One region of the Cupriavidus sp. F041 genome, then DNA from elsewhere that is predicted to be linked to it. Evidence: riboswitches for the same ligand, from Rfam matches in the RefSeq annotation. Region 1 holds a riboswitch; each other region holds the start of a gene.
What was found. A riboswitch is a leader RNA that binds a small molecule or an ion and turns the genes downstream of it on or off. The one in region 1 is predicted to bind glycine.
Positions count from the first base shown of each region.

Region 2: linked by a shared signal. The riboswitch ahead of ACZY0R_RS15985 (D-amino acid dehydrogenase) and the one ahead of ACZY0R_RS10725 (D-amino acid dehydrogenase) in region 1 are both predicted to bind glycine.
Region 3: linked by a shared signal. The riboswitch ahead of gcvT (glycine cleavage system aminomethyltransferase GcvT) and the one ahead of ACZY0R_RS10725 (D-amino acid dehydrogenase) in region 1 are both predicted to bind glycine.

Region 1 covers NZ_JBVASY010000001.1:2,337,604-2,347,665, forward strand. Annotated here, with positions in the region: gene xsc (sulfoacetaldehyde acetyltransferase) at 1-1,555, opposite strand, end outside; gene ACZY0R_RS10705 (AAA family ATPase) at 1,771-2,787, shown strand; gene ACZY0R_RS10710 (cobaltochelatase CobT-related protein) at 2,787-4,505, shown strand; gene ACZY0R_RS10715 (hypothetical protein) at 4,582-4,875, shown strand; gene ACZY0R_RS10720 (serine hydrolase domain-containing protein) at 4,880-5,833, shown strand; gene ACZY0R_RS10725 (D-amino acid dehydrogenase) at 6,001-7,254, opposite strand; glycine riboswitch at 7,404-7,504, opposite strand; gene ACZY0R_RS10730 (MFS transporter) at 7,576-8,949, opposite strand; gene ACZY0R_RS10735 (branched-chain amino acid ABC transporter substrate-binding protein) at 9,213-10,062, opposite strand, start outside.
Region 2 covers NZ_JBVASY010000001.1:3,466,496-3,476,557, forward strand. Annotated here, with positions in the region: gene ACZY0R_RS15955 (acyl-CoA synthetase) at 1-985, shown strand, start outside; gene ACZY0R_RS15960 (hypothetical protein) at 1,345-1,788, shown strand; partial or broken gene ACZY0R_RS15965 (IS3 family transposase) at 1,939-3,112, opposite strand; gene ACZY0R_RS15970 (M20 aminoacylase family protein) at 3,374-4,558, opposite strand; gene ACZY0R_RS15975 (MFS transporter) at 4,621-5,928, opposite strand; gene ACZY0R_RS15980 (LysR substrate-binding domain-containing protein) at 6,194-7,117, opposite strand; gene ACZY0R_RS15985 (D-amino acid dehydrogenase) at 7,215-8,537, opposite strand; glycine riboswitch at 8,586-8,712, opposite strand; gene ACZY0R_RS15990 (amino acid ABC transporter ATP-binding protein) at 9,147-9,746, shown strand; partial or broken gene ACZY0R_RS15995 (alpha-hydroxy-acid oxidizing protein) at 9,746-9,988, shown strand.
Region 3 covers NZ_JBVASY010000002.1:4,095,938-4,105,999, forward strand. Annotated here, with positions in the region: gene ACZY0R_RS36265 (UvrD-helicase domain-containing protein) at 22-2,115, opposite strand; gene ACZY0R_RS36270 (YMGG-like glycine zipper-containing protein) at 2,340-2,570, shown strand; glycine riboswitch at 2,639-2,726, shown strand; glycine riboswitch at 2,748-2,887, shown strand; gene gcvT (glycine cleavage system aminomethyltransferase GcvT) at 2,987-4,114, shown strand; gene gcvH (glycine cleavage system protein GcvH) at 4,225-4,605, shown strand; gene gcvP (aminomethyl-transferring glycine dehydrogenase) at 4,707-7,628, shown strand; gene ACZY0R_RS36290 (DUF421 domain-containing protein) at 7,740-8,282, shown strand; gene ACZY0R_RS36295 (L-serine ammonia-lyase) at 8,314-9,690, shown strand; gene ACZY0R_RS36300 (EthD family reductase) at 9,776-10,062, shown strand, end outside.

The sequences.
Region 1 (10,062 bases):
TCTTCTCCGCGCCCCACTGGCGGTTGTGGAACACCACGGCCGTCACCGGGATGTTGTGGCGCACGCAGGTCATGGTCTCCATCAGGCTCATGCCCCAGGCGCCGTCGCCGGCATAGGACACGGCCGGGCGGTGGGGTGCCGCCACCTTGGCGCCGATGATGGTGGGGAAGGCATAGCCGCAGTTGCCCCAGCTCATGGCGGCGAAGAAGCTGCGCGGCTTGTTGAAGCGCAGGTAGCTGTTGGCCACCGAGTTGATGTTGCCGATGTCGGTGGAGACCATCACGTCTTCCGGCATGGCCTTCTCCAGTTCGCGCAGGACCTGGCGCGGATGCAGGTAGTGGCCGCCGCCGGGCGTGCGTTCCTGCTTCTGCTCCTCGATCATGTCCAGGCTGTAGGGGTCACGCTCGTGGGTCCACTCGTCGAGCTCCTTCTCCCACGCAGCCTTCTCGGCGGCGATCTGGCCGGCGCGGTCTTCGCGGGAGGCGTCGCACACCAGCGTGCGTCCGGCGAGACGCTCGGTCAGCGCCACGGCGGCGGCCTTGGCGTCGCCGCAGATGCCCACCGAGATCTTCTTCACCAGGCCAAGCATCTTATGGTCGGCATCGATCTGGATGATCTTGGCGTTCTTGGGCCAGTAGTCCATGCCGTGCTGGGGCAGGGTGCCGAACGGTCCGAGGCGCGAGCCGAGGGCGATGACGACGTCGGCGCGGGCGAGCAGCTTCATGGCCGCCTTGGAGCCCTGGTAGCCCAGCGGGCCGCACCACAGCGGGTGGCTGGCGGGGAAGGAGTCGTTGTGCAGGTAGCTGTTGACCACCGGCGCGCCCAGCCGCTCGGCCAGCGCCTGGCACTCCGCGATGGCATCGGCCATGACCACGCCGCCGCCGGAGATGATGACGGGGAATCTGGCCTGCGCGAGCAGTTCGGCGGCTTCGTTCAGGCGCTGGTCGCCGCCGGGGCCGCGGTCCAGGCGCTGGGGCTGGGGGATATCGGCCTTGATCTGTCCGTAGAAGTAGTCGCGGGGGATATTGAGCTGGGTGGGGCCCATCTCGGCCATGGCGCGGTCGAAGCAGCGGCCGGTGAATTCGGCCATGCGGGCCGGGTGGGTGACGTGGCCCTGGTACTTGGTGAATTCCTGGAACATCGGCAGCTGCTTGGCCTCCTGGAAGCCGCCCAGGCCGATGCCCATGGTGCCGGCCTCGGGGGTGACGATGACCACGGGGCTGTGGGCCCAGTAAGCGGCGGCGATGGCGGTGACGCAGTTGCTGATGCCGGGGCCGTTCTGGCCGATGACGACGCCGTGGCGGCCGGAGACGCGGGCATAGCCGTCGGCCATATGGCCGGCGCCCTGCTCGTGCACGACGGGGATCAGGCGGATGCCGGCGGGGGCGAAGATGTCCATGGCGTCCATGAAGGCCGACCCCATGATGCCGAACATGTCGGTCACGCCGTTGGCGGCGAGGGTCTCGACGAAGGCTTCCGAGGGGGTCATGGCCTGCGGGCCGGTGGCGGCGGGCGCAGCGCTCGCGTTGAGGGCTTCAGGAAGGTGTTCGCTCATGGTGTGTCTCCGGTCTAGGTATAAAAACGGAACTATTTGTCCCGAAAAGGTCTTGTTGGCTGAAATGTAGGGCGTGGTTCGTCGGAGGTCAATAGGTAATTACAATAAACGGGATGATTTGTACCTAAAAGCGAAACTGCTCTATGATGACTCAAAGGCAGCACCGCGCATGCGCATGCGCGGTGCTGCCGTGACATGGCGCAGAGGAGACAGATGTGACGGATTTCGCGACGGACCTGGTGACGGATAGACCGACGGATTTAGCGGTGGGCAAGCCGGACAGGATGGTCTCGGTACGCAGCCTGTTTGGCATCGATTCCGGCCTGATGGTGCCGGCCTTCAGCGAGCGCGACGATCACGTCCCGGAAATCGACCAGGCCTACCGCTTCAACCCGGAAGTGACGCTGGCGATCCTGGCGGGATTCACCCGCGACCGCCGCGTGATGGTGCAGGGCATGCACGGCACCGGCAAGTCGACCCATATCGAACAGGTGGCGGCCCGGCTCAACTGGCCGTGCGTGCGGGTGAATCTCGACGGCCACATCAGCCGGCTCGACCTGGTCGGCAAGGATGCCATCGTGGTGCGCGATGGCCGCCAGGTCACGGAATTCCAGGAAGGCATCGTGCCTTGGGCGCTGCAGCGTCCGGTGGCGCTGATCTTTGACGAATACGATGCGGGGCGCCCGGATGTGATGTTCGTGATCCAGCGCATGCTGGAACGCGACGGCAAGTTCACACTGCTGGACCAGAACCGCGTGATCCACCCCCATCCCGCCTTCCGCCTGTTCGCCACCACCAACACCGTGGGACTGGGCAACCTGAACGGCCTGTATCACGGTACCCAGATGCTGAACCATGCGCAGATGGACCGCTGGAACGTGGTGGCCACGCTCAACTACCTGCCGCGCGCGGAAGAGGCCGGCATCGTACTCGCCCGCGTGCCGGAACTGGCCGGCGATGCCGGGCGCGCGCTGATCGAATCGATGGTCAGCGTGGCCGAACTCACGCGCAAGGGCTTTGCCACCGGCGACCTGTCCACGCTGATGTCGCCGCGCACGGTGATCAGTTGGGCGGAGAACTGCCAGATCTTCCGCGACCCGGCGCTGGCCTTCCGGCTGAGTTTCCTGAACAAATGCGATGACGCCGAACGCCCCATCGTGGCCGAGTACTTCCAGCGCTGCTTTGGCCGGGAGCTGGAGGCGGCGCCTGACGGTGCGCCGGAGCCGCGCTGATGATCACGGACCGGCGGGCTGCCCGCCGCAGCCAGCAGCGCGAGGCGCTATGCGCGGCGGCTGTGCGCGCCCTCACCGGCGATGCCGCGCTGCATTATCGCGACGGCCGCCTGTGCCGCCACCTGCGGCCGCTGCCGCTGCATGCGCCGCATCTGCGCACCCGGCCGGAGGACGATTTCATCTCCCAGCGCGGTGCGGCGGACGGCGCTGCCTTGCGCATCGCGCACTCCGATACCGATCTGCACCGGCATTCATGTCCCGCCGATCCCATCGAGCGGCTGGTGTTCGAGCTGCTGGAACAGTTGCGCTGCGAATCGCTGGTGCCCGCCGGTATGCCCGGCCTGGCGCAGAACCTGCGCCACGGTTTCGAGGACTGGTCCCGCGCTTTCTACCGCGCGGGCCTGGCCGAAAGCCATCTGGGCATCCTGCTATACACGGTGGCGCAGATCGCGTGGTCGCGCCTGTCCGGCTGGCCCGTGCTGGAAGACACCGAGGACCTGATCGAAGCCACGCGCGCGGCCATCGTGCCGGTGCTGGGGGTGTCGCTTGCCGGTTTGCGCCGGCATCGCGCGGAGCAGGGCGCATTCGCCGAGCATGCGCTGGAAATGGCGCGGCTGGTTGGCGAGATGCTGCAGGCAGAGCGCGCCGCGCGGGCACGGGACGATGCCGGCGATCAGGAGGACGAGGAAGCCGCGCGCGTGGCGTTCTCGCTGGCGCTCGGTTTCGAGGACGACGAGTATGAGGCAATGGCGGTCGCGGCCACCGGCAACAGCCGCGTGCTGCATGGTTCGGAGCAGGGCTACCGCGCCTACACCACGCGTTATGACCGCGAGATATCGCCGGGATCGCTGGTCCGCAAGGCGCTGCTGGCCGAGTACCGCGAACGCCTCGACCGGCGCATCGCCGAACAGGGTATCAACGTGGCGCGGCTGGCGCGCGCGCTGGCGGCATCGCTTGCCGTGCCGCAGCGCGACGGCTGGTCCTTCGGCGAAGAGGAAGGCCGCATCGACGGCCGCCGGCTCGCGCAACTGGTCAGTTCGCCGGCCGAGCGCCGGCTGTTCCGGCAGGAGCGGCACAAGCTGCAGGCGGACTGCGCGGTGAGCTTCCTGATCGATTGCTCGGGCTCGATGAAAGCGCACATCGAACGGGTCGCGATGATGGTCGACATTCTCGCGCGCGCGCTCGACCAGGCCGGCGTGGCCAGCGAGGTGCTGGGCTTCACCACCGGGGCGTGGAACGGCGGCCGCGCCCGGCTCGACTGGCTGGCCCGAGGCCGGCCCGCGCATCCCGGCCGGCTGAACGAAACCTGCCATATGGTGTTCAAGGATGCCGCCACAAACTGGCGGCGCGCACGCACCGATATCGCCGCGCTGCTCAAGGCGGATCTGTTCCGCGAAGGCGTGGACGGCGAGGCCGTCGACTGGGCCTGCGCGCGGCTGCTCGCCCGGGCGGAGTCCCGGCGGATACTGATCGTGATATCCGACGGCAGCCCGATGGACACGGCCACGGGGCAGGCCAACGATGCCTATTACCTGGACAACCACCTGAAGGAAGTGGTGGCGCGGCATGAGACGCTGCGGGATGTGGAAGTACTGGGGCTCGGGGTGGGGCTGGACCTGAGTCCTTACTACCGGCGCTGCCTGGCGCTGGACTTGTCGGCGCCGCCGGATATGCCGGTGTTCGCGGAGATTGTGCGGTGGATCGGGGGGAGGCGGTGAGCAGCCCTCTCACCGCCGCCGGACCATTGTATTCATCGCATATGAGAATATGCAGCCATCGCAATGACATCTTGCAATGATGACACTCGCTCGCCGGCTCTTCTTTCCTCTGATTGCCTTGCTCGCCGCCAGCGCAAACGCTGCCGCCCCCGATGAAGAATCCCTGGGCAGAGCCGAGGGTTATCCAGCGGCTCGCAGCCTGAAGCAAGCCTACACGGAACCCTATCTCGTCGGTTCGTTCAGCGCTATGGACAGCTTCAATCCGTCCTGTGCGCTCGCCCCGGCAGACGATCCGCTGGTGCTGAAGAAGGCTGCCATCGAGACGCCGTTCAATTACCGCTTTCATGGCCGCCAGCTGACCCCTGGATGACTAAATGCAGCGACAGCGTGCAACCGGACTTCTGGTCGTGAAGGACGGCGAGATTGTCGCGGAACGCTACAACTACATGCGCAGCGCTGACATGCGGATGCTCTCCAACTCGATGGCCAAGACGATTACCGCGCTGGCCATCGTCAAGGCGCAGGAAGAAGGCTTCATCCGCTCCCTTGATGACACCGCCGAGACCTACGTACCCCAACTCAAGGACACGCTGTACGGACAGACCCGGATCGTGAATCTGATGCGCATGTCCTCAGGCGCCCGGTATATCGAGGACTACTCGGGGCAGGACGATCGGGCCAGGTTCAACGAAGCCGTGCGCCGGGTCGGTGTTGCCCAGGCCGCTCGACTGATCACGGCACGCAGCGAACCCGAAGGGCAGCGCTTCAACTATGCCGGGGCCCAGACCCAAATCCTGGGGCTGGTGGTGCGCGGTGCCACGAACCGCACGCTCTGCGACTACGTCGATGAGAAGCTATGGAAGCCGATAGGGGCCCAAGCGCTGGCGACCTGGCTGGTGAACCCGGTCGACCAGGAGGAATTCGCGCAAGGCGCCTTCAATGCCACGCTGCACGACTACGCTCGCCTGGGCCTGATGATGGCGACGGATGGCCTGGTGAGGGGCACCGCCGTGGTATCACGCGACCACCTGCTCGCGATGACGGATGCGGCACGGCAACCCGAAGCATTTCGGCCAGGGAACATGCGGTACCACGGCAGCACCTACTACGGTTATGGCCTGCAAACCTGGATCCTGCCCGGCAGTCACCGCCGGTTTGCCCTCTTGGGTGTCTACGGGCAGGCCATCTTCGTAGATCCCGCATTGAACCTGGTGGTGGTGCATACCGCCGTCGGCAAGGATGCCTCGGGCGACGCGAGCGGCGCCCACCTTGGTGCGGAACGCGACGCGCTGCCGCGTGGCATCGTATCGACCTATGGCGACTGGTAGGAGCATGTAGCTCACTCACGGATCCGGGGAACAGGCGGCGGCGCCAGGGCGGGATACCTGCCTTGGCGCGACCCTACTCAGGGCGTTCCCGATCCCGCGCGCCAGGTCTGCGCGATATTCAGAGGGCCTACGAACGCGCGCGTCACTTGTCTTGCAGTACCGGCCTCCTACCCAACGGGATAGCTCTCGAAGATGGTCGTGCCGATCGCCGCCGCCGTTGCAGCAGACAACGTCCATCCAAGATGGCCGTGGCCCGTGTTGTAGAACACCCGTGGCGCCCGCCCCTTTGCCACGCGCGGCATCATGTCCGGCATCATCGGGCGAAGTCCCGCCCACGGCACTACGCGGGAGGTATCGATGCGGAAATTGCGCCGCGTCCATGACACGAGAGGCTCGATGCGATCGGCTCGGATGTCGCGATTTTGGCCATTGAATTCCGCGGTGCCTGCCACGCGGAACCTGTCCTTGCCGAGCCGGCTCGTCACGATCTTTGCGCTTTCGTCGAGCAGGCTGACCCACGGTGCGTTCGCCACGCTGTCGGCATCGTCCAGATGCACCGTGATGGAGTAGCCCTTGACCGGATAGACATTGATCCTGTCACCCAGCATGCCGGCAATATGCCGGCTGCCCACGCCGGCACAAACCACCAGCGCATCGCCGGCGATATCGAACGCTGCGCTCGCGTTTGCCGATGGCGACGCCGCGCCGTCCACCGCCTGCAGGCCGATACGCACGCCGCTGGCGGATAAGTCGATAGTTCGCACGTCCGTGCCTTGCAGGAAGCGCACGCCGCGCCGCTCGCAAGCGAGCGCCAGGCCGCGCGTGAACTTATGGATATCTCCGGTCGAATCGGATGGCGTGAAGAATCCGCCGAAGTAATCGCCTTGCAACGTTGGCTCGATTGCCCTGATCTCCTGCGGTGACACTGCAAAGCGTTCCAGTCCGCCTGCCACGAGTAGCGCGTTCGTCCTGCCCGCGGCCTCGAAAGCGGCCTTGTCGTGATAGAAGTGCAGGATGCCGCGGCGCTCCAGGTCGAACTGGATATTCTCCTGCTCGGCCATGGCAAAGAGATGCTGGCGGGCGGCAATGGCCAGCTTCGCCGTTTCGATGGTGTTCTCCCGATAATGCGCGATGTTCGATGCAAACTCGCCCATCCACGAGTATTTGTGCCACGACGGCTTCGGGTTCACCAGCAGCGGCGCGTTGCGTTTCAGCATCCACTTCAGGCCTTTGAGAATCGTTCCCGCGCTGTTCCAGACTTCCGCGTTGCAGGCGGAGAGCTGGCCGCCGTTGGCGAACGACGTCTCCATGGCGGGATAGAGATGGCGGTCGGCGACGGTCACCTCGTAACCGAGTTTCGACAGTGTGTAGGCGGTGGTGACGCCGGTAATGCCGGCGCCGATGACAATGATCTGAGACATGGCAGGGTCCTCTGTCAGGCAAAGCGATGGCCGAATCCTCGGCTTCCTACCCCATCTGTCCCGGTACCTGAGAGCTTTGGCATCGGCCGGTGACCGGTGCCGTCCCCTTCGGTGGGCATTCCTTGGAACGCCACTCTCCAGATTTTTAAATCGACGCCACAGTCCTTTTGCCTGAGAGTTTCCGGGGTGGTTGCTCCGTCGGCGCCGGTGATGGCACGCAGCCACCGCCGGTCTCTCCTGCGTCGTCTTGCAGCCGGCTTGCGTCCGCGCTGCCCGGGATCTCCGCTTATGCTTCAAGCTGCGATCCCTTGGCTTGCTTGCTCAGTCCGGTAACGCACCGCCCGAGGGCGTGCGGCTGGCCAGGATGGCAATCAGCGACACCACCGCGGCCCCGACCAGGTACCAGGCTGGCGCGAGCTTATTGCCCGTGGCGCTGATCAGCCAGGTCGCAACCAGGGGGGCGGTGCCGCCGAACAGGGCGTTCGCGCTGTTAAAACAGAGTGCAAATCCGCTATATCGCACACGGGTCGGGAAACTCTCCGACAGGAAGCACGGCAGCGTGCCGTCGTTGATGGTGAGAAAGGCGCCCAGCGCCACCTGGATCAGCAAGATGCCGACAATGCCGGCGCTCGACAATGAATGGAACAGCGGCACCGTGAAGAGCGCAAACAGGATACAGGCGGAAACCAGCATCGTCTTCCGCCCGAACCGGTCGGAAAGCAAGCCCATCACGAAAATCATCAGCACATAGCTGGCCAGCGATACGGTAGACACCAGGAAGGAAACCGAGTCGCTCATGCCGAGTTCCTTTGACAGGTACACAGGCATATAGCTGAGCAACAGGTAAAAGCCGACGGCGTTAAGGCAGGTCACGCCGAAGCCGACCAGCATGGTGCGGCGATGCGAGGTGAGCAGCTCGCGCAGCGGCGCCTGCGGTGCGTGATTGGCTTGCTCCATCGCGACGAACTTCGGCGTGTCCTCTAGTTGAAGACGGATGTAACGGCCAACCAGCCCAAAGGGGGCGGCCAGCAGGAACGGCACGCGCCAGCCCCATTCGAGCAACTGCCCGGAGGTCAGCACCGTATGCAGCCCGGCGACGAACAGCGATGCGAAGAGCAGGCCGGCGGCTTCAGCGGCGGGAATGACACTGGTGTAGAGCCCGCGCTTGCGGTTTGGGGCATATTCGGCAAGAAACGCCGAGGCGCCGGCGTATTCGCCAGAAGCCGAGAAACCCTGGACGAGCCGGATGACAAGCAGCAGTACCGGCGCCCACAGGCCCACCTGCCCATAAGTCGGCAGGAAGGCGATCAGGAAGGTAGAGCAGGACATGATCATGATCGACAGCGACAGCGTATTGCGCCGGCCGAACTTGTCGCCGAAATGCCCCCAGATCACCCCTCCGATCGGACGCACGACGAAGGACAGCGCGAATACGGCATAGGTAGCCATCAGGCTGGTGGTCGGGTCGCTCTTGGGAAAGAACACTACCGCGATGACCGTTGCAAGAAAGCCGTAGGCGGCGTAGTCGAACCATTCGATGAAGGTGCCGATAAAGCCCGCCGCGGTAGCGCGGCGCAGTACCTGCCTGGTGTCGGCATCCACAGGGCCGCTGCGGGCCTGGCTCGCTGGGTGTCCCGGGCGGTGCCTGCCGCTTGGTAACGGCTCCATGCCGCGCAAGGATTTTGTGTTGCTCATACGCTGTCTCCGAATTTTTTTGTCCTGGTCGCGCTACGTCTGTCCGGGCATGGGCCTTTGCCGCGTGCAACGGGGAAACCAGTCTTGTGATGTGTCTTGTGGTGTGTTTTGTGGGTCTGCTCTGTGAGTAATACAGGGGTGTTGAACTCCTTATGCAGGGCAAGAAGGCGCAGCGGTACGGCGGATCGCCGATCCTTCGACAAAAAAAGAATCCCGAGGCGGCTATGTCGTGCCTGCCAACGAGGCAGGCTAGCCAACTGGCGCTACCTGTCCTGCGGCAGTGGCACCTGGGCGCCGTTGCGGTAGGTGTAGATGGTGATCGGCGAATCCCGCAGGTCACGGCTGGGGTCGAAGCGATATCGGCCGGCCACTCCCTGCATATCGATGCCCGCCAGCGCGGCACGGTATTGCGCCGGCTCGACCGAGTTGGCTGCCTTCATCGCCTGGGCTACCAGCCTGAGGCCGTCATAGAGGGAGGCGCTGTAGGTGAGCGGATCTGTGTTGTAGCGCTTCCTGTAGTCGGTCTTGAATTGACGCCCCGGGCCGGTGTTCTCGAGCACGGGGCCACCCTGCGGGCAGTACACATGCTCGTCCACGGCATCGCCCCCCAGCCTGGCCAGTTCGATATTGCACATCGCATCGCCACCGAGCAGATAGGCGTTGGTCATGGCGAGCCGTTTCATCTGGCTGCGCAGCGGTCCGGCCTGCGAGTAGTAGCCACCATAGAAGATGCCGTCCACCTTCATGCCGCGTATCCGGGTCAGGATCGGGACGAAGTCCACGGCCTTGTCCGAGGTGAATTCGCGCGCAACGATCTCGATGCCTTCCGCCCTGGCCGCCTTGACGAACTCGTCCGCCACGCCCTGGCCATAGGCTGTCCGGTCGTCGATGACCGCGAAACGCCTGGCGCGCAGTTTGGCTGAAGCAAACTCGCCCATGCGCTTGCCAAGCTGGCTGTCATTGGCCGAGATCCGGAAGATATAGGTGTACCCGGACTGGGTGATTGCGGGGTTCGAAGCCACCGTCGCCATCACTATCCCGGCCTGGTCCAGCAAGCGGGAGATCGGGATGGCGACGCCCGAATTGAACGGCCCGAACACCACCTTCACTTCC
Region 2 (10,062 bases), 1.1 Mb from region 1:
GGACCTGCCCAAGCACGCGGTGTACCTCTGGACGCTGCCTATGTTCCACTGCAACGGCTGGTGCTTCCCGTGGACCATCGCGGCGCGCGCCGGGGTCAATGTGTGCCTGCGCAAGTTCGAGCCCAAGCTGGTATTCGACCTGATGCGCGACGAAGGCGTGACCCACTACTGCGCCGCGCCCATCGTGCATACCGCGCTGGTCAACGCGCCGCCGGCCTGGCGCGAAGGGCTGCGCGGCCCGGTGCGCGGCATGGTGGCGGGCGCGCCGCCGCCGGCGGCGGTGCTGGCGCAGATGGAGGAAATGGGCTTCGAGCTGACCCATGTCTATGGCCTGACCGAGACCTACGGCCCGGCCGCGGTGTGCGCCGAGCAGGACGACTGGGCTGGCTTGTCCCAGGAGGAGCGCGCCACCAAGAAGGCACGGCAGGGCGTACGCTACCACCTGCAGACCGAGGTGGCGGTGCTGGATCCGGATTCGATGCAGCCCGTGGCCGCCGACGGCGAGGAGATCGGCGAGATCATGTTCCGCGGCAATATCTGCATGAAGGGCTACCTGAAGAACGAAAAGGCCACCCGCGAGGCCTTCGCCGGCGGCTGGTTCCATACCGGCGACCTGGGCGTGTGCACGCCGGACGGCTACGTCAAGATCAAGGACCGCAGCAAGGACATCATCATCTCCGGCGGCGAAAACATCTCCAGCGTGGAGGTGGAAGACGCGCTCTACCGCCATCCCGCCGTGCTGGCGGTGGCGGTGGTGGCCCAGCCGGACGCGAAATGGGGCGAGACGCCCTGTGCCTTTGTCGAACTCAAGGACGGCGCCAGCGCCACCGCGGAGGACCTGATCGCGCATTGCCGCACCTTGCTGGCCGGCTTCAAGGTGCCCAAGGCGGTGTACTTCGGGCCGCTGCCCAAGACCTCGACGGGCAAGATCCAGAAGTTCGAACTGCGCCGCAAGGTGAAGTCGGATACGGCGATTGACGTGTAAGTGCCTCGGCCGAAGCCGCCGGGTGCGCCAGAGCCGTCTGCGATGATGACGGCTGTCACTTCCTCTCGTCCGGTTGCTCTCACGCAAGCGGGCGAGGGGAACACGTACCTGCAAGTCCGTGGCGGGTCACGTTCCTCTGGATCACCCGCTAGCGACTTCATAGCCGAGCCCGCACAGCTAACAGTACTCATTCATGAGGTTTCCCACTTTCCCGAGGCGATGAACTCTGAAGACAAGTGGTACAACATTCTCCTGTCAAGGCTTCGGGCCAAAGCGCGCAATCAGTTTTGCATCGTCAATGCAGACAGCATCGCATATTACGTGACGAACATCCCAAATTGGAGCTACAGGCAGCCAGCATGGAAACCGTGATGCAAAAGCTGCTCGTCGCATTCGTCTTACTCTGTGTGTTGCCTGCATATGCTTGCCGCCCTGCATTCTTGACGCACGAACCCATCTTCGAGCGTGGCGCTGCGAAGCTCTCTGCCCCCGAAATTGCTCGGCTGGCCGCGTGGCGCAGTGATACACGGCAAGCATTTCCTGCGGGCTTCGAGGTATTCATGTCGCTGTGGCAGAACGAGAGCGCCGGAATCTCAAGCAAGCTTGCCGAAGCGCGTGCGCGTTGGCTCGCCGATCTGCTGGAGCATATGGATGTCAACCGGGCCGACATCCACCAGCCAGAGATTCGCGACATCGACAACCGCCACGTCTCACCAGCGGATGCCGCCACGTTCCTAAACACTGTTACGATAGCTGTAAATCCGCGATGCCCACACGCATGTTGCGACAAAGAGAGCCGGTGAGTTGGTTTCCGGGCGTACTGGGGCGTGTAAAGTGGACCCCTCAGTCAAGACAGCTTTCAACCGAACTTAAGCTGCATCCATTTCTTCACATGCAGCGGAACAGCGCTGCCCTGGTTGTGCGCGGGGAGAATCCCCTGCGCAGCGTAGCGGAGCAGGGGATTCTCCCCGCGCACCGCCGAACTTATCGACAATCATTGCCCCACCGCCCTCGCCGCTGGCATAGACGGCATCCGGCGTTTTGTAGCCCAGCGACTGGTGCGGTCGTTCCTCGTTGTAAAACGAGAAGTACTGCGCCAGCCCGATCATCAGCTCCGCCATGTTGGCGTACCCCTTCAGGTACACATCCTCGTGCTTCACGTTGCGCCACAGCCGTTCGACGAAGATGTTGTCCAGCGCCCGGCCGCGACCGTCCATGCTGATGGCGATGCCCTCGCGCTTGAGCACGCCCGTGAAGACGTGGCTCGTGAACTGGGAGCCCTGGTCGCTGTTGAACATCTGCGGCCTTCCATACTCGCGCAGCGCATCCTCCAGGCAGTCCACGCAGAACGACGCGTCCATGCTGTTGCTCAGGCGCCAGGACAGCACCTTCCGGCTGTACCAATCGATAATCGCCACCAGGTAGGCAAAGCCGCGCGCCAGCCGGATGTAGGTCACATCGGTCGACCACACGTGGTTCGGCCGCGTCACCGCCACGCCGCGCAGCAGGTAGGGGTAGACCTTGTGCTTCGGATGCTTGGCGCTCGTCGCCGGCCCTGGCGCCATGCCCGCCAACCCCATCTCGCGCATCAGGCGCTGCACACGCTTGCGGTTCACCACGCAGCCCTGGCCGCGCAGGAACACCACCATGCGCCGGCTGCCGTAGAACGGCCGGTTCGTATATTCCTCGTCGATCAGCCGGCACAGCCGCAGATCCTCGTCGCGCTCTTCCCCAGCCGCCGATACACCGTTGCGCGCGACACTTCCGCCAGGTCGCACTGCCGGCTCAAGGGCAATTCCTCCGCGCCATCGATCCATCCCATCCGGGCTTCCCGGCTCATTCCCCCAACTTTTTTTTGAGCCAGTCCACCTCCATCTTCAGCCGCCCGATCTCGCCGTACAGGCGATCCTCGCCGCTCTTGTCCTCGGCCGGCTTCGGGCCGCGCCTGGCTTCGAACAGGGCGCCGGCCCGCTCAAGAATTTCTTTCTTCCACTGCCCAACCAACACCGGATGCACGCCGTATGTCTGCGCAATCTCGCTGATCGTCTTCACCCCGCGCACCGCCTCCAGACCAACCTTGGCCTTGAATTCCGCCGTGTGCACCTTGCGTTTCTTGCCTTCACTCATTCGCCATCACCCCGTCAAGGACGACAGCTTAAACTACCGCCTGATCACTGCCTCAAATCATGGGTCCACTTTAGTGTCCCCTGGTGCAGAGTCGTCTTGCATACCGATAAGCCGCAGCGCAATGATGTCGTTCTCTCTCACGATTTCGCCAGTGTTGCCTGGGTCGACGTAGCCACCTGTAGGCAGATTTCCCCGATGCTCTGTAAATGGCCTCAGATAAGGTCTTGGTGAAAGAGAGGAGCAAACGGCCATGTCGCAGCCTCAAGCCCGCAGATACCCCTCCGCCAGCGCGACCCAACACGCCGCGCCAAGCGGAATCAACTGGTCGTTGAAGTCGTAGCCGTCGTTGTGGATCGAGCAGCCCACCCACTCGCCGGTGCCATTGCCCAGCGCGAAGTAGCAGCCCGGCATCTTCTCCAGCATCCATGCGAAATCCTCGCTGCCCATCTGCATCGACGGCGGCACCTGGATGACCTTGTCGCTGCCAAGCACGCTGGCCACGGCCTGCCGCGCGATGGCGGTGGCTTCCACGGTATTGCAGATCGCGGGCGCGAGGCGCTCATAGGTGATGTCCACCGCCACGCCACAGGAGGCGGCCTGGTGCGTCACCACCTCGCGGATGCGGTTTTCCAGCAGGTCGCGTACCTCCGGCACGGTGGCGCGCACGCTCAGCTTCAGCGTCGCGGTCTCCGGGATGATGTTGTAGGTGCTGCCGGCTTCCATCTGGCCCACGCTGATCACGCCGGCATCGACCGGCGCCACGTTGCGCGCCACGATGCCCTGCAGCGCAACCACGGTAGCCGCCAGCGCCAGCGTGGGATCGGCGGCGCGGTGGGGCATGGCGCCATGGCCGCCTTTGCCGCGGAAGGTGATCGTGGCGCGGTCCGACGAGCCGCCCATCGGGCCGCTCTGCACCACCGCCATGCCCACCGGCAGGCCCGGCGCATTGTGGAAGGCGTAGATCGCATCGCAGGGGAAACGCTCGAACAGGCCGTCGTTCATCATGGCGAGCGCGCCGGTCATGCCTTCCTCGTCCGGCTGGAAGATCAGGTTGAGCGTGCCGTCGAAGTTGCGCGTGGCGGCCAGGTCTTCGGCGGCCGCCAGCAGCGTGGCGGTATGGCCGTCGTGGCCGCAGGCGTGCATGCGGCCGGCCACCTGGCTGGCATAGGGCAGGCCGGTGCGCTCCTGCAGCGGCAGCGCGTCCATGTCGGCACGGATGCCGATGCTGCGCGTGCCGTTGCCCACCTTCAATTGCGCCACCAGCCCATGGCCGCCGACGGTGTGCACGTCGTAGCCCCACTCGCGCAGCAGGGTGGCGGCCATCCCGGCGGTGCGCGGCACGTCGGCGCCAAGCTCGGGATGCGCGTGGATGCGGTGCCGCAGTTCGGCGAAGCGCGCCGCGGATTCGTTCAGGGCGGACGGGACATTGCCTGGGGTCTGGGTCATGACAGTACGATCCTGGATGTGCTGTGGAATAGGGAAAGAGGGGAAGACGATCCTGGCGCGCGTCAGTCGCGGCCCGGGTGGCTGGGGAACATGGCCAGCGCGCTCAGGCTGATGCAGGCAGAGGCAAACAGGTACCAGGCCGGCGCCATGTTGCTGCCGGTGGCGGCGATCAGCCAGGTGACGATCAGCGGGGCGAAGCCGCCGAACACGGTCACGCCAAGGCTGTACATCACCGACATGCCGGTGGCGCGATGGTGGCGCGGCAGCGCCTCCATCATCAGCGCGGCGCCGGCGCCGCTGCTGACCGACATCAGCGCCACGGCGCCGCCGATCAGCGCCATGGTGAGCGGCAGGCCCGGCCCCGACGAGAGCAGCATGAAGTTGGGGTACACCAGCGCCAGCGATGCCAGCCCGCCGGCAAACAGCAGGGGCTTGCGGCGCGGCAGCCGGTCGGCCAGCAGGCCGGACAAGGGCGCTACCACCAGCATGGCGAGGCCGGCCATGCAGGCCGCCAGGAACGCGGTGACGGGCGGCATGTGCAGCGTGTTCACCAGGTAGGTGGGCATGTAGAACACCATGATGTACATCGACGAAGTAGAGCCGGTCATCAGCAGCATGCCCAGCAGCAGCGTGCGGCCATGCTCGCGGAACACCGCGCCGATGCCGCCGTGTTGCCCGCCCTCATGCGTTTCCTGCAGATTGCGGCGGATATACATGCCCACGGGCGCGATCAGCAGACCTAGCAGGAACGGCAGGCGCCAGCCCCAGTCATGCATGGCTTCCGGGCTGAGCAGGGCCGATACCGCAGCACCTGTCAGCGCGCCCAGCAGCGCGGCGCCGCCTTGGGTGGCGGCCTGCCAGCTAACCAGGAAGCAGCGGTTGCGCTTGCTTGCCGACTCCAGCAGCAACGCGGATGCCGCGCCGACCTCGCCGCCCGCCGACAAGCCTTGCAGCAAGCGGCCGAGCACGACCAGCACGGTCGCTGTCACGCCGATGCTGGCGTGGGTCGGCGTGAACGCGATCAGCGCCGTGCCCGCGGTCATCAGCGCAATGGTGAGCGTGAGCGCGGTCTTGCGCCCGCGCCGGTCGGCCAGGCTACCGATCAGCACCGCGCCGAGCGGACGCATCACGAAGCCGGCGCCAAACGTGGCAAAGGACAGCAACAGCGAAGCCAGCGGGCTGCTCGACGGAAAGAACAACTTCCCGATGGTGGCGGCGAAGAAGCTGTAGACGGTGAAGTCGTAGATCTCCAGCCCGTTGCCGATCGCGGCGGCGACGATGGCGCAGTGCGAATGCGGGCGGGCCGCGGTGGGGGCGGCGGCGGATGCCGTGCCGGCGGGGCTGGATAGCGCGGTAGGCGCGTGTGTCATGCTTTCCTCCTCGGGTGGGATTGGCTCGGGACGGTTGCGGCGCGGCGCCGTCTCTAGTGGTGTGCTGGCATGGTAAGAGCGAGGCGCCGGATAAGCACTTCGCTTTTTTTCATGGGTATGAGAATCTGGAATAGGCGGGAATAGGCGGGCATGGGCGCCAGCCATCGGGAATGGCGGGCGATGCTCAAAGGGGGGAGGGGTGCCGCGCAAGCCGGCGGGGGGGCAGCTTACGCGCGTCCATGCAACGGCGCAGGCGCAGGCCAGTTCAGGGGGCGGCCGCGCCGCCCAGCGCCGGGGAGTCACCGGAAAGCGCTTCCAGCATGGCATCGTGCAGGCGAGCCGCGGCCCAGGTCAGCACGTGCCGGTCGCGCGTGACCAGGGAGATGGTGCGCTCGGGCACCGGCTCTTCCACCTCGATGAAGTCCATATTGTCCGTGACGAACTTGCTGCCGCGCGATTCGCTGGAAAGCAGGATCAGGGTATCCGCCTTCCAGCACAGTTCCAGTGCCAGTCCCATGGAGGTGCACTCGATCACCCGCGCGGGGGGCGCCAGGCCATTGCCCGCGAACAATTGATGAAAGGGCGAACTGGTGTCGGAGAGCGGGTCCAGCACCAGCCAGTCGGCCTGCTGCAGCAAGCGCACCGAGCGGGCCGCGCGCAGCGGATGCCCGCGCCGCGCGGCAATGATGGTCGGCAGGCGGCAGGCCTGGGTGCAATCCAGTCCGCGGTCTGCCGGCAGCAATTGGGATGTCACCGCAAAGTCCATGGTGCCCTCGCGCAGGTGCTCCAGCAACTGCGTCGGTCGCATCTCCTGCACGCGCAGGCGGGCGTTGGGAAACTCGCGCCGGAAGGTGCTCAGGCAGGCCGCCATCGGCCGCATCACCGCCGTGACCGGCGTCACGCCAACCGTGATCTCGCTGACCACGCTGCCCATCATGTCTTCCAGGTCCTCGCGCGCGCGCCGCACGTTCTCGCTGATCAGCCGGGCATGCGTGACCATCCGCTGGCCATGGGGGGTGAGGCGCACGCCCCTGCTCGAACGCACGAACAAGGTGGCGCCGACGCTGCTCTCCAGTTCCTTGATGGCCTTGCTCAGCGCGGGCTGCGTCAGGTGAAGGATGCGCGAGGCTTCCTGGATGCTGCCGGTGTCAGCGATGGCGGCCAGGGCACGCAACTGGTTAAGCTTCATGGGGAGCCTGCGGGGTCGTGGACGCACATGGTAACGGCAAAGCGCCCGGCGCAGGTGGCCGGGCGCAGGGCGCAGTAACGAGCGCCGCAGTTCGCGCTCAGTGGGCCGTTACGCCGGCCGGACTTGCCGCCACGGAAAGCGCCCGTGGGCCCTTGTGCACCGGCAGCTCGCCGCTGAAGGCAAAGTCCACTTCCGGCACATAACCGCTGATGATGTCGGCAATGGCGCGGCCCGAGCCGCAGCCGTGCGTCCAGCCCAGCGTGCCGTGGCCGGTGTTGAGGTAGAGGCCGTCGATCCCGCTGGCACCGATATACGGCACGTTGCCCGGCGTGGCGGGGCGCAGGCCAGTCCAGAAGCGAGCGAGTTCAGGACGGCTCATGCCCGGGAACACGTCCAGCGTGCGTTTGACGATGGCATCGCAGCGCACCGGGTTCAGGTCCATCGCATAGCCATTGAGTTCGGCGGTGCCCGCCACGCGCAGGCGGTCGCCAAAGCGCGAGAACACCAGCTTGTACTCGTCGTCGGTCAGGCTCACGCTGGGCGCGCGCGCGGGGTCGAGCACCGGCAGCGTCACCGAGTAGCCCTTGGCGGGATAGATATCCAGCTTCACCCCCAGCGGGCGCGCCAGCATCGGGCTGAAGCTGCCCAGCGCAAGCACATAGGCATCGGCGCTTTCGATCTGGTAGCCGCCGGTTTCATCGGCGATCTCCACGCCGCGCATCCTGCCGCCATCGGCATGCAGGCGCTGCACCCGTACGCCGTAGCGGAAGCGCACGCCAAGCGCCTCGCACTTGGCCGCCAGCTCGGTGGTGAAGCGGTGCACGTCGCCGGATTCGTCCTCGCTGGTATAGGTGGCGCCAGCCAGGCGCGGCGCGATATTGGCCAGCGCCGGTTCCAGGCGTACGACTTCGTCGGGCCCGATCACGCGGCGCTCGCAGCCCAGTTCGCGCATGATGCGCGCCGGCTCGATGGCCGCGTCGAACTCCTTCTGGCTGGTGTAGAAATGCAGGATGCCGCGCGTCAGGTGGTCATACTCGATGCCGGTTTCCTCGCGCAGGGCCTGCAGGCTGGCGCGGCTGTACGTGCCCAGGTTCAGCAACTGGATCATATTGTGGGTGGAGCGCTTAGCCGTGCACTCGCGCAGGAACTTCAGGCCCCATGACCATTGCGCCGGGTCGGCGCGCAGGCGGAACAGCAGGGGCGCATCCTCCCGGCCCAGCCAGCGCAGCATCTTCAGCGGCGCGGCCGGGTTGGCCCATGGCTCGGCATGGCTGACCGAGATCTGGCCGCCGTTGCCAAAACTGGTTTCCCGGGCGGCGCCCGCATTGCGCTCCAGCACCACCACCTCATGCCCGGCCTTGGCCAGGTACCACGCAGAAGCGACGCCGATCACGCCGGCTCCCATCACGATGACTTTCATTCTTCAGGCTCCGGACAGCAAAAAGGGGCAGACAGGCCATCTGGCCTGTCTGCCCCCACTGTCCTTTTGCCTGAGAGATTCGCCGCACCCACCACGGGTGCCGGCTTGCCCCTTCGGCGGCCGCATGCCGCGCCACGCTTGGTGGTCCGGTCCGGCGCTCTCCAGTTTTATCGGTTTCCAGTCTTCTGCACCTGAGCGTTTCAGGGGTACGCCTTCGGTAGAAACGCCCAACCTGATATGACGGGGGGCGCCTCGTTCTCCTGGAAGCCGCACCATAGCACGCGTGGCGGGGAGACTGCAAGGGCAGTATAGGTAGCGGGCGTCGGGCCCGCCCGCCGATGTAGCAGCGTTTTGTAGCATCTCCTTCTGGAGTCGCCGATTCTTAAACGTTTGAAGTAGCCGCGCGCCGTACCGCTGGAGGAAATCCGGGCATCCGCCCGGCAAGTTGCGCGAGTGCGTCATATCGGACTCACGGAGCTAATCGCACTGACATGGTTCCCCAGCCTCGTAAGGAAACTAAAAGGAGCGTATCCGCAGGTCACGCTCCAACCCGACGTGGACCTTTCGGCTTCATTGCGCGACAAGAAAAGGCCAGGAATTGCTTGAGCTTTGCGAAAGCTGAATCGCCTGGAAGAAATCCAGAAGGGCAGTATCACACTCGATGGGCAAGATATTCACGCGCCATCACTGAACATCAATAAATTCCGCAGCCACGTTGGCTTTGTTTTTCAGCAGTTCAATCTCTTCCCGCATTTGTCCGTGAGCGAGAACATCTGTCTCGCACCGACAAAGGTCGCGTCGAAGAGCAAGAGTGAGCCGAAGCAAAAGGCGCTCGCGCTGCTCGAACGCGTCGGTCTTGGCCACAAGGCTGAAGCGTATCCTCAGCAGCTCTCCAGTGGGCAGCAACAGCGGGTCGCCATCGCACGCGCGTTGGCGATGGACCCACCCGTCATGCTGTTTGATGAGCCTACGAGTGCGCCGGACCCGGAGATGGCGGGAGAGGTGCTGAACGTCATGAAAGGCTTGGCTAAGGACGGCATGACAATGGTCTGTGTCACCCACGAGATGAACTTCGCCCGAGAAGTCGCAGACCGCGTCTGGTTCATGGACCGGGGTGCCATTCTCGAAGAGGCGGCTCCGTCAGCATTCTTCTCGTCGCCGCAACATCCCAGAGCGAAAGCGTTCCTTTCCGACCGCCGTTCGCACTAACTGGCATCCGCCGCGGAACGGATATTCTGAAGGCCATTGCCCTCGGTGCCAAGTTCGTATTCGTCGGCCGGCCATTCGCATACGCAGCCGCCATTGCCGGTGAGGCCGGCGTCACCCACGCCATTGAGTTGCTGAAGGCGGAAGTCTCGCGGGACATGGCAATGCTTGGCATCAATTCCCTTTCCCAACTGGACGCGACGGAGTCGCCTTACCACCATCGCTTACTGCCCGGGCGACGATAAAGAAAGCGAACTGACTCAGGTCCAGTCGGTCAGCGCCAGAACGTCAGCGCCCCTGTCGAGAATCGCGGCCCGCT
Region 3 (10,062 bases), on a different contig from region 1:
GCTTTGTACGTCCGGCGCCGGCTACGCTGCGGTCTTGCCGGGCGTGCCCAGCAACGCCTTGAGTCCGGCCAGGCGGTCTTTCGGACTCATGGCCGGGGTCTCGTCCTTGATCTCGGGCGCTTCCTCTAGCTTCATCTCGCCGATAAACCGCGAGGGCTGGCATGAGTAGGTGTCGCGCGCGCGCTTGCGCTTCTTGCACCAGCTGATATGCAGGCTGCGCTGGGCGCGGGTGATGCCCACATACATCAGCCGGCGCTCCTCTTCGATCTTCTCGTCGGTCATGTCCTCGTCTTCGCGGCAGTGCGGCAGGATGCCCTCTTCCACGCCGACCAGGAACACGTGCGGATACTCCAGCCCCTTGGAGGCGTGCAGCGTGGACAGGCGCACGGCGTCGGGATCTTCCTCGCGGCCTTCAAGCATGCTCATCAGCGCCACCGTCTGCGTCAGCTCCAGCAGGTTCTTGCCTTCATCGCCAAAGCCGTCGGCGGTGTCGAAGCCGGTGGCTTCGCCCTCACCCGTGGCCTCGGGCTTGGTGCCTTTGCGCTTGAGCCAGTCGAGGAATTCCAGCGTGTTGGTCCAGCGCGATTGCGCCTGGCGTTCGTCGAACGTGTCGTAGAGGTAGGCTTCGTAGTGGATGCCTTCCATCAGGTCGTCCAGCACTTCGGTAGCGGGGTCGCTGGCCGCGCGCCCGGCCAGCCGCACCATCGCCTCGCAGAACACGCGCAGCGGCTCCAGCTGGCGCGGCTGCAGCTTGCCCTCGATGCCGCCCATCATGGCCGCCTCGAACAGCGAGACCTTGGCCTGGCCGGCGAAGGTGCCCAGTACTTCCAGCGTGGTGTTGCCCACGCCACGTTTGGGCGTGGTGATCGCGCGGATGAAGGCGGGATCGTCATCCGGGTTGGCGATCAGGCGCAGGTAGGCGCAGATATCCTTGATCTCGGCCTTGTCGAAAAAGCTCTGCCCGCCCGACAGCACATAGGGAATGCGCTCGCGGCGCAGGATCTGCTCGAACAGGCGTGCCTGGTGGTTGCCGCGGTACAGGATGGCGTAGTCGCGGAACTGCGCGCGCCGCTCGAACTTGTGCGCCGACAGGCGGAACACCACGGATTCCGCCTCGTGCTCCTCATCGTTCATCGGGTTGATGGCGATGGGGTCGCCCATGCCGTGCTCGCTCCACAGCTTCTTGTCGAACAGCTTGGGATTGTTGGAGATGACCGAGTTGGCCGCTTCCAGGATGCGCACGGTGGAGCGGTAATTCTGCTCCAGCTTGACCACCTTCAGGTCGGGGAAATCGGTCTGCAGCAGCTTCAGGTTGTCCAGCGTGGCGCCGCGCCAGCCATAGATGGCCTGGTCGTCGTCGCCCACCGCGGTGAAGGCCGGCGCGCGCAGGTGCGAGCCGCCGGCGAGCTGCTTGAGCAACTGGTACTGGCAGGCGTTGGTGTCCTGGTACTCGTCCACCAGGAAGTAGCGCAGCCGGTTCTGCCAGCGCATGCGCACCTCTTCGTTGCGCGCGAACAGCTCGGCCGGCAGGCGGATCAGGTCGTCGAAATCCACCGCCTGGTAGGCGTGCAGCGTGGCCACGTAGTTGCGGTAGATCAGCGCCGCCTGATGATCGTCGGGATTCTCGGCCTGGGCGATGGCGGTCTCGGGATCGACCATGCCGTTCTTCCACAGCGAGATGGTGCTCTGCACGTTGCGGATCAGCTTCTTGTCGGTGCTGGCGAGCTGCTCCTGCACCATGCCGAAGCAATCGTCCGAATCCATGATGGAGAAGCGCGGCTTCAGGCCTACGTGTTCGGCCTCGGCGCGCAGGATCTGCACGCCCAGCGAGTGGAAGGTGCTGACGGTGATCTGCTTGATCGGAATCCGCTTGCCCTCGCGCGTGGTCTTGCCTTCCATCAGCTTGGCAATACGCTCCTGCATCTCCTTGGCGGCCTTGTTGGTAAAGGTCACCGCGGCGATGTGCTTGGGCTGGAAGCCCTTGTCCTCGATCAGGTGGGCGATCTTCTGCGTGATCACCCGGGTCTTGCCCGAACCGGCGCCGGCCAGGACGAGGCAGGGGCCGTCGAGATAGCGGACGGCTTCGGATTGGGCAGGATTGAGTCCGTGGGTCATGCGAGGCGGGGGTGACGGATGCGCAACGCGGCATGCGCGATTGCTGGGCGGAGGCTGGATGTTAACACGCGGCATTGGCCCCGCCCCAAGTAGGAAGTGGCCATCACGGAGCCGGTAACACTTCGTAAGCCCGGGAGCCGCGAACCTCCTGGCCCGTCTAATTTTTATGTCCGGCACGAGTATGCCCCGTGCGGGATGCACTTCACGATACGTTGGAGGGAATCATGAACACCCTGCATTCCTTAAGCAAGGCGGTCCTGATCGGTATCGCGGTAGCCAGCATGGCGGGTTGCGCCGATATGACGCCAAAGCAGCGCAATACGGCGATCGGTGCTGGCGTCGGTGCAGTAGGCGGTGCCGTGCTGACTGGCGGTGACGCACTAGGCACCCTGGGCGGCGCCGCCGTAGGCGGTGTGATCGGTAACGTCACGACCGACAATCATCACAGGCGGTAGTGCGCCGCAGCAGGATGGCGGCCCCAGCCGGATGCGTTGACAAAGCCAGGACGCTCCCGTAAATTGCGCGCATCCGACCGGGAGAGCGCGCGAAGCTTGCGCCGCCGAAGGGGTATCACCCGAAAACTCTCAGGCACCATGGACTGGTCGGATCGGCTTGCAACATGCACACGATGCAAGCCGTACTCTGGAGAGCGGCACCCGCCATTTGCTTGATGAATGGTGAGCGTGCCCACCGAAGGGGCGCGCAAGGCCTGGGTCCTGGTTTAACGGGGCCGCCTTGTAATCTCTCAGGTATCGAGGACAGAGGGGTCATCCGCCGCAGCGGATCTGGCAGCGCTATTGCGCGCCGAATCCTGCGGCGGATGGCCCTTTTTTCGTTTTCGAACCGAGATTAGCCTTCCCCCGAGGATTCCATGACGCTCCAGGCCACGCCCCTCAACGCTATCCACCGCGCCCTCGGCGCCCGCATGGTCGACTTCGGCGGCTGGGACATGCCGGTCAACTACGGCTCCCAGATCGAGGAACACCACGCCGTGCGCACGGACGCCGGCATGTTCGACGTCTCCCACATGTGCGTGGTCGATCTCAATGGCGAGCATGTGCGTGCCTTCCTGCGCGGCCTGCTAGCCAACAATGTGGACAAGTTGCAAACGCCGGGCAAGGCGCTGTACTCCTGCATGCTCGACGAAAAGGGCGGCGTCATCGACGACCTGATTGTCTACTTCTTCGCCGAGGACCACTTCCGCCTGGTTGTGAACGCCGGCACCGCCAACAACGATATCGAATGGATCGCCGCACGCAACGCCGCCACCAATAGCGGCGTGAGCATCACGCCGCGCCGCCACGACAACGCGCCCGACGGCGTGGCCCCGCTGGCCATCGTCGCCGTGCAGGGCCCGAACGCCCGCGCCAAGGTGTGGAGCGCCTTTCCCTCGACGCAGCCCAGCGAATCCCTGAAGCCGTTCAACGCCGTGGTGGTGCAGGATCCGGCGCTCGGCGAAGTCATGGTGGCGCGCACCGGCTATACCGGCGAAGACGGTTTCGAACTGGTGGTGCCGGCCGAGAACGTGGCCGGCCTGTGGGAAAAGCTGATCGCCGCCGGCGTGCGCCCGGCCGGCCTGGGCGCGCGCGACACGCTTCGCCTGGAAGCGGGCATGAACCTGTACGGCCAGGACATGGATATCCACACCTCGCCGCTCAACGCGGGCCTGGCCTGGACCGTGGACCTGCAAAGCGAACGCGATTTCACCGGCAAGGCGGCGCTGGTCGCCGGCGGCCAGACCCAGCAGTTCGTCGGGCTGATCCTGCGCGAAAAAGGCGGCGTGCTGCGCGCCCACCAGAAGGTGATCACCCCCGCCGGCGACGGCGAGATCACCAGCGGCACCTTCAGCCCCTCGCTGTCCCAATCCATCGCTTTTGCCCGCCTGCCGCGCGACGTTGCCATCGGCGCCGAGGTTCAGGTCGAGATCCGCGACCGCAAACTCGCCGCGACTGTGGTTAAACTGCCGTTTGTGCGCAATGGCAAGGCACTCGTGAGTTGAACGCTCGCACCCGGTCACAGCGCGCCCGCCGGCGGTTACCCATCGATCATCGTGTATCGGAAGCTCCGCCCGGCTGGCGCTGAATAACAAATTGAATCTGGAGCAATCCCATGAATTTCCCCGCCGACCTGAAATACACCGAGTCCCATGAATGGGTGCGCGTCGAAGCCGACGGCACGCTGACCATCGGCATCACCGACCACGCGCAGGACGCGCTGGGCGACATCGTCTTCCTGGAACTGCCGGAAGTGGGCAAGTCGGTCGGTGCCGGCGACGCGCTGGCCGTGGTGGAATCGGTCAAGGCCGCGTCCGACATCTACGCCCCGGTGGCCGGCGAAGTGATCGCCGTCAACGATGCCGCCGCCGCCTCGCCCGAGAGCGTCAATGCCGACGCCTTCGACGCCTGGCTGTTCAAGCTCAAGCCGGCCAACAGCGATGACGTGAACGGCCTGATGTCGGCCGACGCCTACAAGGCCAACGTCGGCGCCTGATGCCAGATCGTCATTCCCGCGCCACGGGAATGACGGACAAAGACTGTCCGCGACGCGGCCGGGCCGACCACCCGCCGCACCGCTCCCACGAGATCCTTGCCATGAACGCCCCCCTGCCCATGACTGCCGCCCAAGTTGCCCGGCCCACGCTGGCCGAACTGGAGGCGCGCGACGCCTTCGCCTCCCGCCATATCGGCCCCGATGCCGCCGAGCAACAGCACATGCTCAAGGTGCTCGGCTATGACAGCCGCGCCGCGCTGATCGACGCCGTCATCCCCGCCGCCATCCGCCGCCGCGACGGCATGCCGCTGGGCGAGTTCACCGAGCCGCTGACCGAGGAAGCGGCGCTGGCCAGGCTGCGCGGGCTGGCGAACAAGAACAAGGTACTCAAGAGCTTTATCGGCCAGGGTTACTACAACACCCTGACGCCGGGCGTGATCCTGCGCAATATCTTCGAGAACCCGGCCTGGTACACCGCCTACACGCCCTACCAGCCCGAGATCTCGCAAGGCCGCCTGGAAGCCATGCTGAACTTCCAGCAGATGGTGACCGACCTGACCGGCCTGGATATCGCCAATGCGTCCATGCTGGACGAAGGCACCGCGGCCGCCGAGGCCATGACGCTGCTGCAGCGCGTCAACAAGCACGCTTCCAATACCTTCTACGTGGCCGACGACGTGCTGCCGCAAACGCTGGAAGTGGTACGCACCCGCGCCCTGCCGCTGGGCATCGAGGTCAAGGTAGGCCCCGCTTCGGAAGCCGCCGGCGCCCATGCCTTCGGCGTGCTGTTGCAGTATCCCGGCGTCAATGGCGATGTCGCCGACTACCGCGCCATCGCCGATGCCGTGCACGCCGCCGGCGGCCTGGTGGTGGCTGCCGCCGACCTGCTGGCGCTGACCCTGATCGCCGCGCCCGGCGAATGGGGCGCCGACGTGGCGGTGGGCAACTCGCAGCGCTTTGGCGTGCCGCTGGGTTTTGGCGGCCCGCACGCCGGCTATATGGCGGTCAAGGATGCCTTCAAGCGCTCCATGCCCGGCCGCCTGGTGGGCGTGACCATCGACGCGCAAGGCAACAAGGCCTATCGCCTGGCCCTGCAGACGCGCGAGCAGCATATCCGCCGCGAGAAGGCCACCTCGAACATCTGCACGGCGCAGGTCCTGCTGGCCGTGATGGCCTCGATGTACGCCGTGTACCACGGCCCGCAAGGCCTCAAGCGCATCGCGCAGCGCGTGCACCGCCTGACCGCCACGCTGGCCGGCGGCCTGGAGCAGCTCGGCTATGTGCGCACCAACGCCGCCTATTTCGACACGCTGACCCTGGAAACCGGCTTCAACACGGAAGCACTGCACGCATCGGCAACCGCCCGCGGCATCAACCTGCGCCACGCCGGCGCCACCCGCATCGGCATCTCGCTGGACGAAACCACCTCGCGTGAAGACGTCGTCACCCTGCTGGAAATCTTCGCCCACGGCAAGCCGGTGCCCGATTTCGACGCGCTGGAAGCCGCCGCGCAGGACGCCTATCCGGCCGGCCTGGCGCGCCAGAGCGCCTACCTGACCCATCCGGTGTTCAACACGCATCACGCCGAGCACGAGATGCTGCGCTACCTGCGCATGCTGGCCGACAAGGACTTGGCGCTGGACCGCACCATGATCCCGCTGGGCTCGTGCACCATGAAGCTCAACGCCACCAGCGAGATGATCCCGGTGACGTGGCCCGAGTTCAGCAAGGTGCACCCGTTCGCGCCGCTGGACCAGACGGTCGGCTACCGCGAGATGATCGACCAGCTCGAAGCCATGCTGTGCGCCGCGACCGGCTACGCCGCGGTGAGCCTGCAGCCCAATGCCGGCTCGCAAGGGGAATACGCCGGCCTGCTGATCATCCACGCCTATCACGCCAGCCGTGGCGAAAGCCATCGCGACATCTGCCTGATCCCCTCCTCCGCCCACGGCACCAACCCGGCCTCGGCGCAGATGGCCGGCATGAAGGTGGTGGTGGTGGCCTGTGACGAGAACGGCAACGTCGACCTGGAAGACCTGGCGAAGAAGGCCGAGCAGCACAGCAAGAACCTCGCCGCCATCATGATTACCTACCCGTCCACGCATGGCGTGTTCGAGCAGGGCGTGCAGCAGATCTGCGACATCGTGCACAAGCACGGCGGCCAGGTCTATGTGGACGGTGCCAATATGAACGCCATGGTCGGCACCGCCGCGCCGGGCCAGTTCGGCGGCGACGTATCCCACCTGAACCTGCACAAGACCTTCTGCATCCCCCACGGCGGCGGCGGCCCGGGCGTTGGCCCGGTGGCGGTCGGCGCGCACCTGGCGGACTTCCTGCCCAACCAGGACAGCGTGGGCTATCGCCGCGACGACCAGGGCATCGGCGGTGTTTCCGCCGCGCCGTTCGGCTCGGCCAGCATCCTGCCGATCTCGTGGATGTACATCGCCATGATGGGCTCGGCCGGCCTGACCGCCGCCACCGAGAACGCCATCCTGGCCGCCAACTACGTGGCCCGCCGCCTGTCCCCGCACTTCCCCGTGCTCTACACCGGCCAGCACGGCCTGGTGGCGCACGAGTGCATCCTGGACCTGCGCCCGCTGCAGAAGAGCACCGGCATCTCCAACGAGGACGTGGCCAAGCGCCTGATGGACTACGGCTTCCACGCCCCGACCATGAGCTTCCCCGTACCGGGCACGCTGATGATCGAGCCGACCGAAAGCGAGGCCCTGCACGAGCTGGACCGCTTTATCGACGCCATGATCGCCATCCGCGCCGAGATCGGCCGTGTGGAGGACGGCAGCTTCGACCGCGAGGACAACCCGCTGAAGAACGCGCCGCACACTGCCGCCGTGATCACCGCCGATGCCTGGGAGCACAAGTACACGCGCCAGGAAGCCGCCTACCCGGTGGCCGCGCTGCGCACGCAGAAGTACTGGCCGCCGGTCGGCCGTGCCGACAACGTGTACGGCGACCGCAACCTGTTCTGCGCGTGCGTGCCGATGAGCGAGTACGCTGAGGAGTAAGCTGGTGGATGCCGGGGTTGCGGCCGTCGCGGCAACCCCGGCACTTCGCCGGCGCGCTATGCTCGGTGTGGATGCGCGGCCACCCGGCCGTGCCCGGCAAACGGAGCACGCATGTGGAATCTCAGCGCCCCATGGTGGGAATTCGTCCTGCGCGGACTGATCGTCTACGGCAGCCTGCTGGTGTTGCTGCGGCTTTCCGGCAAGCGCCAGATCGGCCAGCTCACGCCGTTTGACCTGGTGCTGCTGCTGGTCCTGTCCAACGCGGTGCAGAACGCCATGAACGCGGGAGACAACTCGGTCACCGCCGGCCTGATCCTGGCCGTGACGCTGATCGCGGCCAATCTCGGGCTGGCCTGGCTGAGCTGGCGCAGCCGGCGCTTCGAGGATGTGGTCGAAGGGCGCCCCGAGATACTGATCCACGAAGGCAAAGTGTTTCCCGACGTGATGAAGCGCGCCTTCATCACGCGCGACGACCTGCACAAGGCGCTGCGCCATGCCGGCTGCGAGCGCGTGAGCGATGTGCATTTCGCCATCCTCGAAAACGACGGCACCATCAGCGTGATGGCGAAGAAGGACGCCCCACCCACCCCCCAGGACGCTGCCACCTCGCTGTGGCGCGCCCCCGACAACGACATCGGCAACTCGTCGGTCTGAGACCGGCGCGTAGCCAACCAGGAGCCTTGCCGTGGCTGTCAGCGTTTTCGACCTGTTCAAGGTGGGCATCGGCCCCTCCAGTTCCCACACCGTGGGCCCGATGCGCGCGGCCCTGTTGTTTGCCCAGGGCCTGGCGCGCGATGGCCTGCTGCCGCAAGTGGCCAGCGTACGCATCGAGCTGTACGGCTCGCTCGGTGCTACCGGGCGCGGCCACGGCACCGACAAGGGTGTGATCCTCGGCCTGCAGGGCGAGGCGCCGGACACCATCGATCCCGACACCATCGAGCTGCGCCTGGCCGCGCTGCGCGCCAGCCGCACGCTATCGCTGCTGGGCACGCACCCCGTGCCCTTTGTCGAGAAGGAACACATCGTCTTCTACCGCCGCGAGGCCATGGCCGAGCATCCCAACGGCATGAAATTCCATGCCTTCAATGCCGGCGGCGAGCCTATCCGCGAGGGGCGCTACCTGTCGGTGGGCGGCGGCTTCGTCATCACCGCCGGCGCCGCCAACACGCAGATCCTGGAAGCTGACCAGCAACTGCCGTACCCCTTCCGCAGCGGGCGCGCCATGCTGGAAATGGCGGCCGCCAGCAAGAAGAGCATCGCGCGGATGATGATGGAGAACGAGTGCGTGTGGCGCAGCGAGGCCGAGGTCAATGCCGGCCTGCTGCAGATCTGGGCCGTGATGCAGGCCTGTGTGGCACGCGGCTGCCGTACCGACGGCGAGCTGCCGGGACCGTTCAAGGTCAAGCGCCGCGCCCCCGAACTGTTCCGCAACCTCACCGAGCACGCCGAGCGCGCCCTGGCCGATCCGCTCTCGGTAATGGACTGGGTCAACCTGTACGCGATCGCCGTCAATGAGGAAAATGCAGCCGGCGGCCGTGTGGTCACCGCGCCAACCAACGGCGCGGCCGGCATCATCCCTGCCGTGCTGCATTACTACGACCGCTTCGTGCCTGGTGCCAACCCGCAGGGCGTGATCGACTTCCTGCTTACCGCCGGCGCCATCGGCATGCTCTACAAGCTCAATGCCTCGATCTCGGGTGCCGAAGTGGGCTGCCAGGGCGAAGTCGGCGTGGCCTGCTCGATGGCCGCCGGCGCGCTCGCCGCGGTGATGGGCGGCACGCCCGAGCAGGTCGAGAACGCGGCCGAGATCGGCATGGAACACAACCTCGGCCTGACCTGCGACCCGGTTGGCGGGCTGGTGCAGATTCCCTGCATCGAACGCAATGCCATGGCGTCAGTGAAAGCCGTCAACGCCGCGCGCATGGCGTTGCGCGGCGACGGCATGCATTATGTGTCGCTGGATTCGGTCATCAAGACCATGCGCGAGACCGGTGCCGACATGAAGACCAAATACAAGGAAACGGCGCGCGGCGGGCTGGCGGTGAATATCGTGGAGTGCTGAGGCCGCTTCCCGTTCGTTCTTCTACTGACACGCTTTCTGCTACGCTTGCCGGGCATCAACCCACTTCACCCACTTGGAGTCCGGCATGGTCAAAATCAGTTTTCTCTACCCGCACAGCAAGGGCGGCAAGTTCGACATGGACTACTACGTGCAGCGGCACATGCCGCGCGCCATCGAACTGTTCAGCGCGCAACCCGGCTACCGGGGCGTGGCAGTGGAGCGCGGGCTGGGCGGCGGCGCGCCGGGCTCGGATCCGGCCTACACGGTGATGTGCCATTTCCTGTTCGAGTCGGTGCAGGACTTCGTTGCCGCCGCCAAGGCCGCCGGCAACGAGCTGCAGCTCGATATCCCCAACTACACCGATGCGGTGCC